DNA from 2 places in the Herbaspirillum sp. 1173 genome. Region 1 is predicted to be linked to the other one. Evidence: predicted binding sites of a transcription regulator. Region 1 holds the regulator's gene; the other holds the start of a gene.
The links. The regulator FliA, encoded in region 1, starts transcription of late flagellar genes. The targets are predictions, from matches to a motif close to CTAAAGTTTNNNNNNNNNNNGCCGNTA.
Positions count from the first base shown of each region.

Region 2: the regulator FliA is predicted to act here: its motif matches at 4,954-4,980, upstream of fliD (flagellar filament capping protein FliD).

Region 1 is NZ_JAVDSP010000001.1:182,301-189,177, reverse strand. Features, by position in the region: gene flgE (flagellar hook protein FlgE) at 1-824, opposite strand, end outside; gene J2X56_RS00925 (flagellar hook assembly protein FlgD) at 864-1,589, opposite strand; gene flgC (flagellar basal body rod protein FlgC) at 1,604-2,008, opposite strand; gene flgB (flagellar basal body rod protein FlgB) at 2,014-2,442, opposite strand; gene flgA (flagellar basal body P-ring formation chaperone FlgA) at 2,671-3,408, shown strand; gene flgM (flagellar biosynthesis anti-sigma factor FlgM) at 3,622-3,936, shown strand; gene J2X56_RS00900 (flagella synthesis protein FlgN) at 3,968-4,426, shown strand; gene J2X56_RS00895 (RNA polymerase sigma factor FliA) at 4,555-5,292, opposite strand; gene J2X56_RS00890 (antiactivator of flagellar biosynthesis FleN protein) at 5,298-6,101, opposite strand; gene flhF (flagellar biosynthesis protein FlhF) at 6,136-6,877, opposite strand, start outside.
Region 2 is NZ_JAVDSP010000004.1:366,302-373,178, reverse strand. Features, by position in the region: gene J2X56_RS16375 (NAD-dependent succinate-semialdehyde dehydrogenase) at 1-1,460, shown strand, start outside; gene J2X56_RS16370 (GNAT family N-acetyltransferase) at 1,510-2,412, shown strand; gene J2X56_RS16365 (aspartate aminotransferase family protein) at 2,603-3,979, shown strand; gene J2X56_RS16360 (Lrp/AsnC family transcriptional regulator) at 4,123-4,617, shown strand; gene fliD (flagellar filament capping protein FliD) at 5,051-6,877, shown strand, end outside.

The DNA.
Region 1 (6,877 bases):
GCCTTGGCCACCCCGGGGTTGGTACCGGTCGTAGTCAGGTCGATGGTCATGGCACCGCCCGAGGTCAGGGTACCGGTCGAATCGAACACCATCGAACCCAGCTTCAGGGGGACCGTGCCGCCCGAGGTGGTGGTCAGGGTCTTGCCGTCAACGGTGGCGTAGACGTCCCAGGTAGTGGTCGGCGGCGTGCCGGTCGGCGTGTTCTTCACATAGAAAGTCTGGACGCTGTACGGATTGCCCAAGCTGTCATAGATGGTCACGCCGGTCGAGTTGTTGTACGAGGTCGGGTCGGTGGCGCTGAAGGTGGTCGTGGTCGGCACGGTCACGCGCGAATCCAGGTTGACCTTGGTATTGATGGTGGTGGTGGTGGTCGCCGGGATCGAGGACGTATCAATCTGCAGGCGCACCGGGTCGCCACCGGTCACGCCGGCTGCATAACCCATCAGGAAGGCCCCGTTCATGCTGGGGTTGACGATGTAGCCGTTCTTGTCGAGCTGGAACTGGCCATTGCGGCCGTACATCGGCGACAGGTCGCTGGAGCTGGCGGCCAACTGGAAGAAACCGTCACCATTGATGGCGATATCCAGCGGGTTGTTGGACGACGTGATATTGCCCTGGGTGAACTGTTGCGCCACATTGGCGACCGTCACACCGATACCCACCGGCGAATTGCCGGAACGGTTCATGGAATTGGCGTACATGTCGGCAAACTGCGTCTGCGACTGCTTGAAACCCACCGTGCTGGCGTTGGCCACGTTATTACCGATGACGTCCAGGCTCTTGGCTGCGCCGTTCAGTCCGCTCAGACCTTGCTGAAAACTCATGAGATATCCCCTTGTTCCGAATGTTGTCGGTAATGACGATTAAAGAATTTGCACGACGTCGGTCGGCTTGATGGTGCCGACATTGGTGACGTTGAGCTTGACGCCGTCCGACGCAGTCGAGACGCTGGAAACGGTACCGAACGACAGGGTCGAAGCGGTGACTGCAGTGCCATTGTTGGAGGCACTGACGGTGAAGGTGTAATTGCCGTCGGCCACCTTGCCGCCGGTATCGTTGGAGCCGTCCCAGATCACCGGCACCACGCCGGCGGCCTGGGTGCCCAGGTCGGTGGTGTGCACCACGGCGCCCGAGGAATCCTTGATGGTGACCACTACGGAGGAGGCGGTACCGGACAGGTTCACGCCGAACACCGCCTTCTGGCTGGTGGTTTCCGTACCGCTGGCATCCTTGGTGGTATCGCTGGTCAGCTGGATGCTGTTGCCCGGGGCCAGCACGCTGTGCCCGATCATGTTGGCGGTCGACAGCGCCTGCGAGGAATTGAGGTTGCTCATCAGCGTGGACAGCGAATTGTTCAGCTGGCTGATGCCCGTGACCGTCGACAACTGTGCCATCTGGGTGGTCAGCTGCGAGTTGTCCATCGGGTTGCTGGGATCCTGGTTCTTCATCTGCGCAATCAAGAGCGTCAGGAAGCGGTTCTGGATCGCGTCCGGGCTGTTGTTGTCCAGGCTGGAAGAGCTGGTGGTAGTGGACGAGCTGCTGCTCGTGCCATTCATTGCGGTGAGCAGGTCACTGGAGACGATTGCCATGGTTCAGGTCCTGGTTATTGGCCGATGGTGAGGGTCTTGACGAGCATGGCCTTGGCCGTGTTCATCGTTTCCACATTGGTCTGGTAAGAGCGGGAGGCCGAGATCATGTTGACCATTTCCTCGACCGGATTGACGTTGGGCATGGCGACGTAGCCATTGCCATCGGCCATGGGATGCTTGGGGTCGTAGACCAGCTTGGGCGGGGCTTGATTCTCGACCACGGCCGCCACTTTCACGCCGCTGTCCTTGACGCTGCCCACCGGAATGGCTTCGAACACCACCTGCTTGGCCTTGTAGGGCGTGCCATCGGGGCTGGTCGCGCTGTCGGCGTTGGCGATGTTGCTGGCCGTGGCGTTGAGGCGCTGTGCCTGGGCGCTCATGGCCGAGCCGGCGACGTTGAAGATGTTGGAAAGAGACATGTTTATCAGCCCGGTTGGATAGCGTTCAGCATGGCCTTGATCTGGCCGTTCACGGAGGTGACTCCGGCTTCGTAGCGGATGCCGTTGTCCAGGAATTCATTGCGCTCCACATCCATATCGACCGTATTGCCGTCCACGCTGCCCTGGGCCGGCGTGCGGTACTGCAAGGCGGTGCCGCCGATGCTGCCCGGACCGTTGTCGGGCGCGGTGCCGGCCACGTGCGTGGCAGCAGTGCGCTCCAGCTGCAGCGGCGGGATCGTGTTGGACTTGTTGTCCAGCGCATTCTTGAGCGCGTCGGCAAAGTTGACGTCACGCGCCTTGTAGTTGGGCGTGTCCGCGTTGGCGATGTTGGACGCCAGCACCTGCTGGCGCTGGGACCGCAGGTTCAGCGCCATCTCGTTGAAACGGAAATAATCGTCGAGCTTAGAGACCATCAGGTCCTCCGGAAGTACCAGCGCCCCCTGTCCTGCCCGGCCTGTTGCCGGGCCGCTTGCGGACTGCGCCGATGATGGAATTACGTAGGCTTGATCATACGTTCGCACCCCGAACTCTAAGGGGCGATAAAGAGAGAAAAGCCTCCCCTGTTTGCCCTTTTGACCTCGCGCGCGCGACGTACCATGAGTGCCAAGATTCGCCTATGCCCTGCGGGCAAGTTGCACAAAATGAAACACGCTTTCCGCGCCCTGCGCCGCACTTTCGCCGTCCTGTCCTTGCTGGCAGCCGGCCTGGGGGCGACTGCGCCTGCGCTCGCCCAGAACGACCCCAACTCCCCCCAAAAGCAGGACTTGCAAGCCTTGCAACAAGTGGCGGAGCAATTCCTGAAAAGCCAGACCTCGGGCTTGCCCGGCAGCGTCACGGTCACCATCGATCCCGCCGATGCACGCCTGACGCTGGCGGCCTGCCTTGAACCGCAAGCCTTCATGCCCAATGGTGGCCGCCTGTTCGGCCGCACCACGGTCGGCATCAAGTGCGTGGCCCCCTCCCCCTGGACCATCTACCTGCGCGCCAACGTGCAGGTGATCTCGGATTACCTGGTCGCCGCGGTCCCGCTGGCCCAGGGCCAGACCATCAGCGCCAGCGACATCACACGCATTCGCGGCGACATGTCGGCGCTGCCCAGCGGCGTGATCACCGAAGAATCACAGGTCATCGGCCGCGTCGCCAACATGTCGCTGCGCGCCGGTACGCCGCTGCGCCTCGACACCATCCGCAACCAGCGCGTGGTGCAGCAAGGCCAGGCGGTACGGGTCGTATCGATCGGCCCGGGCTTCCAGATTTCCACCGAAGCGCGCGCCCTGACCAATGCCAACGAAGGCCAGATGGCCCAGGCCCGGACGGCGGCCGGCCAGGTGGTGAGCGGTATTGCCAAAGCGGGCGGGATTCTGGAAATCAACTACTGAGCCGGCGACCCCGGCTTCTGTATTGATATGAAGCAATTTCCCGCAGGGCAAGTGCCGCGCGGAACGCAGCGGATCGCCCGAACAGGAATGTGAAGAAAAGTACCCGAATTCAGCTTAATTCAGGTGCGGGAATGTTAAAGTTTGCCCAGAACTGGTCGATAATCCATACGACAGGCGGGTGCGAAGCGCCCCCACCCTACAAGGAATACTGCCGTGAACGTTAACGACGCCCTCAAATCTGCTGCCCTCAACACCGAGCAGACGCAAACGCAGACCCGCAACACGACTGCCGCCAATCCTGCGGGCACTGACCCGGCCGCCACCAAAGCGGCTTCGGACAGCGTGCGCTTGTCCAGCACCTATCAGGCGCTGGAAACCAAGGACACCAAAAACGGCGGTTTCAATGCCGAAAAAGTGGAAAAGCTGAAAGCGGCCATCGCCAACGGCACTTTCCAGATCGATGCCGACAAGATCGCCGACGGCGTGATCGATACCGTCAAGAATCTCATCAGCGCCCGCCCGGCCTGATTACCGTTTTACCGCTCAGAGGATCTTTCGCATGAATCCGGCCAGCAACCTGTCCCTGGAACACGCCGCGCTGTCGCGCCTGGTGGAAAAACTGAGCCAGGAACAGGCACTGCTGGCGGAAGCCACCGCCGAAGGCCTGACCGACATCATTACCGAAAAGGCCGCGATAGTTGCTGAAATGTCCACGCTGGCCGGCAATCGCCATGCGCTGCTGGGCAGCCTCGGCTACAGTGCAGATGAAAGCGGCATGCAACAGTGGATGAATGAGCAAGCCGGCGACGCTGACCGCGAGATCTGGGCCAGCCTGTTCGAACTGGCGCAGGACGCCAAGGAACTGAACCGCGTCAATGGCCTGCTGATCGGCAAGAAGCTGTCCATCAATCAGAGCGCCCTGACCATCCTGCAGGGCAAGACCGGCACCGGCAATTTCTATGGCCCGGACGGCCAGAACAGCATCCGGTCCTCGGGACGCCGTCTGGGCGTGGTATAAGTTTCAGCCGCTTCCCGCTCACGGAAGCACAGCAAGATCGCATCAACAAAAAGCCCGGCATTTGCCGGGCTTTGTCGTTAACGCGTCCTGCGACCTCTCTCGGATCTGCGCCCTGAAGGCAGGCAGCCTCAGGCCACCCCGCTCCAGGAATGCTCGCGCAGATACGAACGCATGCGCGAGATCGCCTGGCTGTGCAACTGGCACACGCGCGATTCGGAAACGCCCATGACGGCGCCGATTTCCTTGAGGTTCATTTCCTGCTCGTAGTACAGCGCCATCAGGATCTGCTCACGCTCGGGCAAGGCCTTGATGGAATCCACCACGGCTTCACGGAAACCGCCATTGATCAGGCTCTGCAGCGGATCATCATCGCCGTCGCCGGTCTGGTAGCGGTCCAGGAAGTGTTCGTGGCCGCCATCGTCGTCGTGAAAATCTTCGTAATAGATCAACTGGTGGCCGCCGCAGTCGGTCAGCAGCGACTGATACTCGGCCAGGCTAATTTTCATGTGCTGCGCCACTTCCGCTTCTTGCGGCTGGCGGCCCAGTTGCTGCAGCAGGGACTGCATGGCTTCTTCCACCTTGCGCGCATTCTGGCGGATGCTGCGCGGCAGCCAGTCGCTGCTGCGCAGCTCATCCAGCATGGCACCGCGGATACGCTGCACGGCGTAGGTCTCGAACTGCGCGCCATGGGTTTCCTCGTAGCGGTTGACGGCGTCGAGCAAGCCCATCATGCCGGCCTGGATCAGGTCGTCCACCTCTACGCTGGGGGGCAGCTTGGCCTTGAGCTGATGCGCCAGTTTCTTGACCAGCGGCGCATGCTGCTCCAGCACGTCGTTCTTGCCCTTTTTTCCCTTGACGTTATACATGCACGTCACACTCCCAGACTGGCGCCGTCGGTGGCCATCCCGTAGCTGCTGCGGGCTGCATCCGGACCGGCCGTGAAGCGCTTGGACAGGCGCTGGAAGGCCAGCGCGGCACCGGCGAAGGGAAACACGTCCATCACCGCCCGCCCCTGTCCGGTGGCGCGGCGAATATGGTCATCCGCCGGAATCGCGCCGATGAAATTGAGCTGCGCCGCCAGGTAGCGGCTGGCCGCCTGGGCCATGTTGGCATAGACGGTACGGGCTTCGGCTTCGGTGGCATCGTTGACGATGAGACTGAAGGGACGGCGGCCGATGCGGTCGCTCAGGCTCTTCAGCAGCACATAGGCCGCCTTGATGGAAGACGCCGTGGTCGAGACCTGGATCACGATCTCGCCCATTTCCATGGTCGGCACCGGCAGCGACAGGTCGCGCGCCAGCACGCCATTGACGAGCGTAATCTCGGCCTGCTCGATGAGGCTGTCGAAGATCTCCGCCAGACGGCCGGCATGCGGATCGGTCGCCGAGGGCACGCTGCGGCGGGCGATGCGCGCCATCGAAAAACCTTCCGGCAGGAGCCGTGTGGCTTCCGCCATGGGACGCTCCATCCGCGCCACTTCCTGCAGCGTCGCCACGTCGTGACGCAGGCCGATGCGGGTCAGCAGACCGGTCGTGGCAACGTCGCCATCCACCACCAGCACGCTGTGCTTGGCCTGCGACAGGGACGCCGCCAGATTGATGAGCATGGCACTCTTCTCTTCCTCACCCAGCACCGAGAAGAAGGTGAACAGCCTGGGCACCGGACGCTCCAGCATCCGGCGCAGCCCTGCTGCCTGGTCGATATCGTAACTAGCCAAAGCTCACCTCACGCAGTCCCCGGTCATTCATGGACATGGCAGTAGGACCGATCACGCCCGGCAACTCACCTTCCTGGAATTCGAAAGGGGCGGTTTCACGCTTCTGCTTGAAGGCACGGTCGGCCAGGTAGAGCTTGTTGGCCACATGCAGGTCTTCGGGCACGCGCTGGCCATTGGCCACGTAATGCAGGTTGAGCTTGTGGCGGATCACCACATCCAGCACGTTGCCGATGGTGGCGGCTTCGTCCAGCTTGGTGATGATGCAGCCGGCCAGCCCGGAGCTGGAATAGGCATGCACCACTTCATTGAGCGTACCGCCGGTGGCGGTGGCATTCAGGCACAGCAGGCGCTTGATGTCCACGCCGGCACCGGCCAGCATGGCGTCCTGCTCGGCCACCATCTGGTCGCGCTGGCCGACACCGGCGGTATCGATCAGTACGGTGTGCTTGCCCTTGAGCTCTTCCAGGGCGATGCGCAGGTCGGTCTCATCCTTGACCGAGTGCACCATCACACCCAGGATCTTGCCGTAGATGCGCAGTTGTTCGTAACCACCGATACGGTAGCCGTCGGTCGTGATCAGGGCCAGCTTGCCGGAGCCGTGGCGCATCACGCAGCGCGCCGCCAGCTTGGCGGTGGTGGTGGTCTTGCCAACGCCGGTGGGGCCGACCAGCGCGAAGACGCCGCCGTTTTCCAGCAGTTCGTTTTCGTTGGCCAGGGTATTGAGATTGCGCGCC
Region 2 (6,877 bases), on a different contig from region 1:
GCCAGGACCTGATGCCCGGCGCCCAACTGATCGGCGCCGACTGGCGCGCAGCGGCCGATGGCCGCGTACTGGACGTGACTGACCCGGCCACTGGCCAGGTGTTTGCCACCGTGCCGGACGGTACCGCCGCTGACGCGCGTGCTGCCGTCGATGCGGCTGTGGCCGCCTTCCCGGCCTGGCGTGCCACGCCGGCCAAGCAGCGCGCCACCATCATCAAGCGCTGGAACGATCTGCTGCTGGCGCACCAGGAAGACCTGGGCCGCCTGATCTCGCGCGAGCAGGGCAAGCCGCTGGCCGAAGCCAAGGGCGAAGTGGCCTATGCCGCCAGCTATGTGGAATGGTTCGGTGAAGAAGCCACGCGCGCCAATGGCGACATCATCCCGGCACCGGTCACCGGCCGCCGCATGATGGCGTTGAAGGAACCGGTGGGTGTCGTGGCGGCCATCACGCCGTGGAATTTCCCGGCAGCGATGATCGCCCGCAAGATCGCCCCGGCCCTGGCCGCCGGCTGCACCGTGGTGTGCAAACCGGCCGAGGACACGCCGCTGACGTCGCTGGCGCTGATCCGCCTGGCACTGGAAGCGGGCGTGCCGGCCGGGGTCATCAACATCGTCACGGCCTCGCGCGAACGTACCCCGGAAGTGGTCGATGTGTGGCTGGCCGATGGCCGCGTGCGCAAGATCAGCTTCACCGGCTCGACCGCCGTGGGCAAGCACCTGGCGCGCCATTCGGCCGATACCTTGAAGAAGCTCTCGCTGGAACTGGGCGGCAATGCGCCTTTCATCGTCTTTGATGATGCCGATATCGATGCCGCCATCGATGGCGTGATGGCCGCCAAGTTCCGCAATGGCGGCCAGACCTGCGTGAGCCCCAACCGCATCTACGTGCAAGACAAGGTCTATGAAAACTTCGTGGCCAAGCTCGGGGCGCGCGTGGCGGCACTGAAGGTCGGCCCGGCCACCGATCCGGCTTCGCAGATCGGCCCCATGATCAACGCCCGCGCCATTGGCAAGATCGACCAGCACGTGCGCGATGCCATCGAACGCGGTGCGCGCGTGATCACCGGCGGCAAGCGCCTGCAGGGCGCCGGCTTCGAAAGCGACAACTACTATGCCCCGACCGTGCTGGCCAACGTCACCGGCGAGATGCAATGCAGCTGCGAAGAGACCTTCGGACCGGTGGCACCAATTACCCGCTTCTCGACGGAAGAGGAAGTGATCGCCGCCGCCAATGCCACGCCCTTCGGCCTGGCGGCGTATTTCTATTCGACCGATGTGCGCCGCATCCATCGCGTCACCGATGCGCTGGAAAGCGGTATCGTGGGCGTCAACGAAGGTGCGCTGGCAGCGGAAGCGGCGCCCTTCGGCGGCGTGAAGGAATCCGGTTATGGCCGCGAAGGCTCGGTGCATGGCCTGGATGATTACCTGCACACCAAATACGTTTGCCAGGGCCAGCTCTGAGTCCTCCCCTGCCTAGCTGCCCCTCTCACTGAAACCAACAGGAGCCACCATGCCCGCGCTGTCCACCCACGAGCCCGAGACCGCCCGCGAGCCCTTGCCCGACCTGCTCTTGCGGCCGATTGCAACGGATGACCTGGGCCACTGCCACCGGCTGTCGCTGCGCTTCAAGTGGCCGCACCGGCTGGAAGACTGGAATTTCCTGCTGCAGATGGGGCAAGGCTACTTGCTGGAAAACACCGCCTCGGACGCGGCGCTGCGCACCGTCGGCAGCGTGGTCTGCACCACCTATGGCGAGCACCACGCCGTCATCGGCATGCTGCTGGTGCAGACCGAGTTGCAGCGGCGCGGCCTGGGACGGCGGCTGATGCAGCATGCGGCCAGCGAGGTCAATGGCCGTAGCCTGATCGTCAACGCGACGGCGGCCGGCATGCCGCTCTACAAGCAATTGGGTTTCGTGCAGCAGGATGTGCTGCACCAGTTCCAGGGCTCGTCAGCGCAGCCGGTGCTGGTGTCGCTGCCACCGGGCGAGCGCGTGCGGCCGATGGGCAAGAATGATGTCCATCGCCTGCTGGAACTGGATGCGCAGGCCACCGGCATGGATCGCAGCAAGCTGCTGCTGGCCCTGCTGGAGATATCCGAAGGCGTGGCACTGGACCGCGATGGCGAGATGCTGGGCTTTGCGCTGGTGCGCCGCTTCGGCCATGGCCGCGTGATCGGGCCGGTGGTGGCACCCGACGCGGAACGCGCCAAGGGATTGATCGCACACTGGATCAATACCTATTCGGATTCCTTCATCCGCATCGACGTCTTCGAATCGAGCGGCCTGCCGGCCTGGTTCGACAAGCTGGGCCTGACCTGCGTGGACCATGTCACGCGCATGTGCAAGGGTGAACCACCGGTACGCGATGCGGGCATGCAGCTGTTTTCCATCGTCAACCAGGCGCTGGGCTGAGGCTGGACTGACGTGTCCGCACTGCTGCCGCAGAAAATGCCGCAGCAGCGCGCAAAACCCATGAACATGCTTTTTCAGCCCCGCATCTTGCGCATCGCCTGCGCGGCCGGGGGCATAGGATAGAACACATGCCGGTTGTGCCGTTTGCCTGCACGGCCTTGTTCAACGCATCTTCAGCGAGTCCACCTCTATGCAAACTTCCGCTCTGGCCGCGCTCGACCGCAGCCACCTGATCCACCCCGTTGCCAGCTTCCGCGAGCATGAAGAACTGGGACCCATCATCCTCAAGTCGGGCCAGGGTGCCTACCTGACCGATCACCAGGACAAGCAGTTGCTGGATGCCTTCTCGGGACTGTGGTGCGTCAATACCGGCTATGGCCAGGAAAGCGTGATCCGCGCCGCGACCGAACAGATGCAGCGCCTGCCGTATGCCACCGGCTATTTCCACTTCGCCTCGGAACCGGCCATCCTGCTGGCCAAGAAACTGGTGGACATCAGCCCGGCGTCGCTCAAGCACGTGTATTTCACCTTGGGCGGTTCCGATGCGGTGGATGCGGCCATTCGCTACATCACGCACTATCACAACTCCATCGGCAAACCGAGCAAAAAGCATTTCATCTCGCTGCAGCGTGGCTATCACGGTTCGTCCTCGGTGGGCGCAGGCCTGACTGCACTGCCCAATTTCCATTACAACTTCAACCTGCCGCTGCCGACCCAGCATTACCTGCCTTCGCCTTATCCCTACCGCAGCGAGCTGCAGGGCGATGAAGCGATCATCGCGGCCTCGGTGCAATCGCTGCGCGACAAGGTCGCCGAACTGGGCGCGGACAATGTCGCCGCCTTCTTCTGCGAACCGATCCAGGGTTCCGGTGGCGTGGTGGTGCCGCCCAAGGGCTGGCTCAAGGCCATGCAGCTGGCCTGCAACCAGCTGGACATCCTGTTCGTGGTGGACGAGGTCATCACCGGCTTCGGCCGCACCGGCCCGATGTTCGCCTGCCTGGACGAAGACGTGCAGCCCGACCTGATGACCATGGCCAAGGGCCTCACCGCCGGCTATGCGCCGATGGGCGCGGTGATGATGTCGGACCGTGTCTACAACGGCATTGCCGATGGCGCACCGATGAGCACCGTGGTCGGCCATGGCCAGACCTACTCGGCCCATCCGGTCAGTGCGGCGGTGGCGCTGGAGGTCCTGCGGCTCTATGAGGAAGGCGGCCTGCTGGAAAACGGCCGACGCCTGGAACCGGTCTTCTCCGGTGGCCTGCGCGCCCTGCTCGATCATCCGCTGGTGGGCGATGCGCGCAGCCGTGGCCTGCTGGGCGCACTGGAACTGGTGGCTGACAAGCAGACCAAGGCACGCTTTGCACCCGAGCTGAAGCTGCACGATCGCATCTTCCAGGTGGCCTATCGCCATGGCCTGGTGTTCCGCGCCTTCGGCGACAACATCCTCGGCTTTGCGCCCGCGCTGTGCTACACGGAAGAGGATTTCGCGCTGATGTTTGCGCGCCTGCGTGCCATCCTCGATGAAGTGCTGGCCCAACCCGAGGTGCGCCAGGCCGTGCGCTGAGCCGGCCCATGCGAGTATCGCCTCCGGCACGATGGGGAAATCGCCGCCGGAGGGGTTAAAATGCCCTGCTACATCCTGCCGGATTGCGCTGCGTGCGATACGCGAGGCAAACCGGCAGGCTGAGTCGAATAACCCGAGGCAACATGATGACTAACGGCGCGTTGAAACTGGACCGGATCGATCTGAGGATTTTGTGTCACCTGCAGCAGAATAGCCGCATTACCAATGTAATCCTGGCCGACGCCGTCGGCCTCTCGCCCAGTCCCTGCCTGATCCGCGTCAAGCGCCTGGAGAAGGCCGGCTACATCAGCGGCTATGGCGCGTATATCCGTCTGGAGAAACTGGCCGACGTCCAGATCGTGTTCACCGAGGTGACGCTGTCGGACCATCGGCGCGAAGACTTCGCCAAGTTCGAAGCCACCATCCGCAACGTCGATGAAATCATCGAATGCCATCTGGTCAGCGGTGGCTATGACTACCTGCTCAAGTTCATGACCCGCAGCGTGGTGCATTACCAGAGCGTGATCGAATCGCTGCTGGAACAGAACCTGCGCATCGAGAAGTATTTCAGCTACATCGTCATCAAGTCGCCCTTCATCAAGCATCACTATCCGCTGGAAAAATTCATCCAGACCTGAGCCCCGTGGGCTGGCCACCGCCGGCCGGTACCGTGCGGTGGCAGCCTGGCACGCCCTGCATGTGGCGGCTGCGCTGTCTGCACCGTTTTTCGGTACGTTTTGCTGGCCTTTATCCTCGCCTTTTTCCTGCCCTTTTTTCTGTACAGACGATCGCGAACCCTCCTGATCGTTTTTGCACACCCCCCTGTCAATTTCCGCACAGCAAGCCTTTTCCAGCGCGGCAAGCCCTCGGCCTCATCTTTACATTTATGCCCTCTGCGATGGCCGGATTGCGGCATCTCCATCCAATCTCCACAAATTCCCCAGAAAAACACGACTATTGGTCAGCAAACTCCCCTTTACTTTTGTAAAGACGTGCCGTTAACCTTCGGGTGCGCTGACGAAGGGTCAGTTTCTCAAATTACAAGAACATCACGTTTGCTTAGGGGTCAACATGGCAACTTCCACGGGGACGATCTCGACATCGGCCGGTCCGCTTGACGTTTCGACGCTGGTCAACCAGCTCATCGCGGTCGAGAGCAAGTCCAAGCTCACACCGCTGAAGACCAAGGAAAGCGGCTTCAATACGCTCATTTCCGCGTATGGCTCGCTGAAGAATGCGCTGACCAGCTATCAAAGCGCCCTGAAGGTCATGACGGCCGCCAGCTTCAGTGCGCAGAAGACCACCGTGTCCAATGCCGGCACCGGCACCAGCCTGACCACCGATCCGTTCACGGCAGAGGCCAACAGTGACGACTCGACCAAGGTCCTGGCACAGAAGTTGAAATCCGGTGGCTATGCCAGCGGCACCACCTTCAATGCCGGCGACTCGATCGCCATCAAGATCGGCACCAACTCGCCCACCTTCATCACGCTGCAGGCCAATGCCACCCTGGCGGGTCTGCGCGACACCATCAATGCCTCCAAGGCCGGGGTGACGGCCTCCATCGTCACCGATGGCAGCGGCGACCATCTGGTCCTGGAATCCAATACCGGCGGCACGGCCAACACCATCAAGGTCACGGCCAACAATTCGCTGTCCGGGCTGAGCTATGACCCCAGCGTGTCGGGCTCGGTGACGCAGATCCAGGCCCCGCGCGATGCCACCAAGGCCGCCGCCGGCAAGTACAGCATCGGCGTGAGCCAGCTGGCGCAGGCGGTCAAGGTCAGCTCGGCCGGCATCGTGCCCGGCACCACCTTCGACAATGGCGTGCTGGCCATCAAGACCGGCAATGGCTCGACCACGCTGATCCAGCCCAAGACCAATACCCTGGCCGGTGTGCGCGATGCCATCAACGCCAGCGATGCGGGCGTCAATGCGGCCATCGTCAGCGACGGCACCAACGATCACCTGGTGCTCACCGCCAAGGACAGCGGCGCGGCCAACAGCCTGCGGGTCAGCGGCACCGGCAATTTTGCGGTGTTCAACTTCGATCCCAGCGGCACCGTCACCACCACGGGCGTAGCGACCAACCAGACTTACAGCAGCGGCAGCCTGGCGCTGCAGGTCGGCAGCAAGTCCTTCACCATCACCCCGACCGATCTCGACAACAGCGGTGCCATCGGCCTGAACGACGTGATGAAAGCCATCAACGATGCCAATACCGGCGTGACCGCCAGCATCAGCAACGACGGCAGCAATGACCATCTGGTGCTCACGCCGGCCGGCACGGATCCGATCAAGCTGGTCGGCAGCAATGACTATGCCAACCTGTCCGGCAGCAGCATGGGGCAATTGGCCAAGGCGCAGGATGCCAAGCTGACCATCGATGGCGTGGCGGTGACCAGCACCACCAACAAGGTCAGCAATGCGATTTCGGGCGTGACGCTGAACCTGGCGAAGGTGACGACGGCGGCGGACAATTTCTCGCTGTCCGTCGCCAATGACACCAGCGGCCTGTCGACGGCGGCCAACAGTTTCGTGACGGCCTACAACAACCTGGCCAAGGCCGTGACCAACCTCACCAAGCAGACCCCGTCCACCACCAAGGGCCAGGCCAGCACCGGCTCGCCGCTGGCAGCGGAATCTTCCGTGCTGAACATGATGACGCAGATCCGCGGCACCATGCTGGGCGCACTGGGCGACGATGGCGGTATGAACCTGTCGCAGGTGGGGATCTCGTTCCAGAAGGATGGCACGCTGGCGCTGGATGCGGCCAAGCTGACGACGGCCGGCAACAAGGATTTCGACGCGGTCGCCAAGCTCTTCACCGGGACCTCCGGCGTCGTGCCCAAGCTGCAGAAGCTGATGGACAGCATCCTGGGCGACAGCGGCACGCTG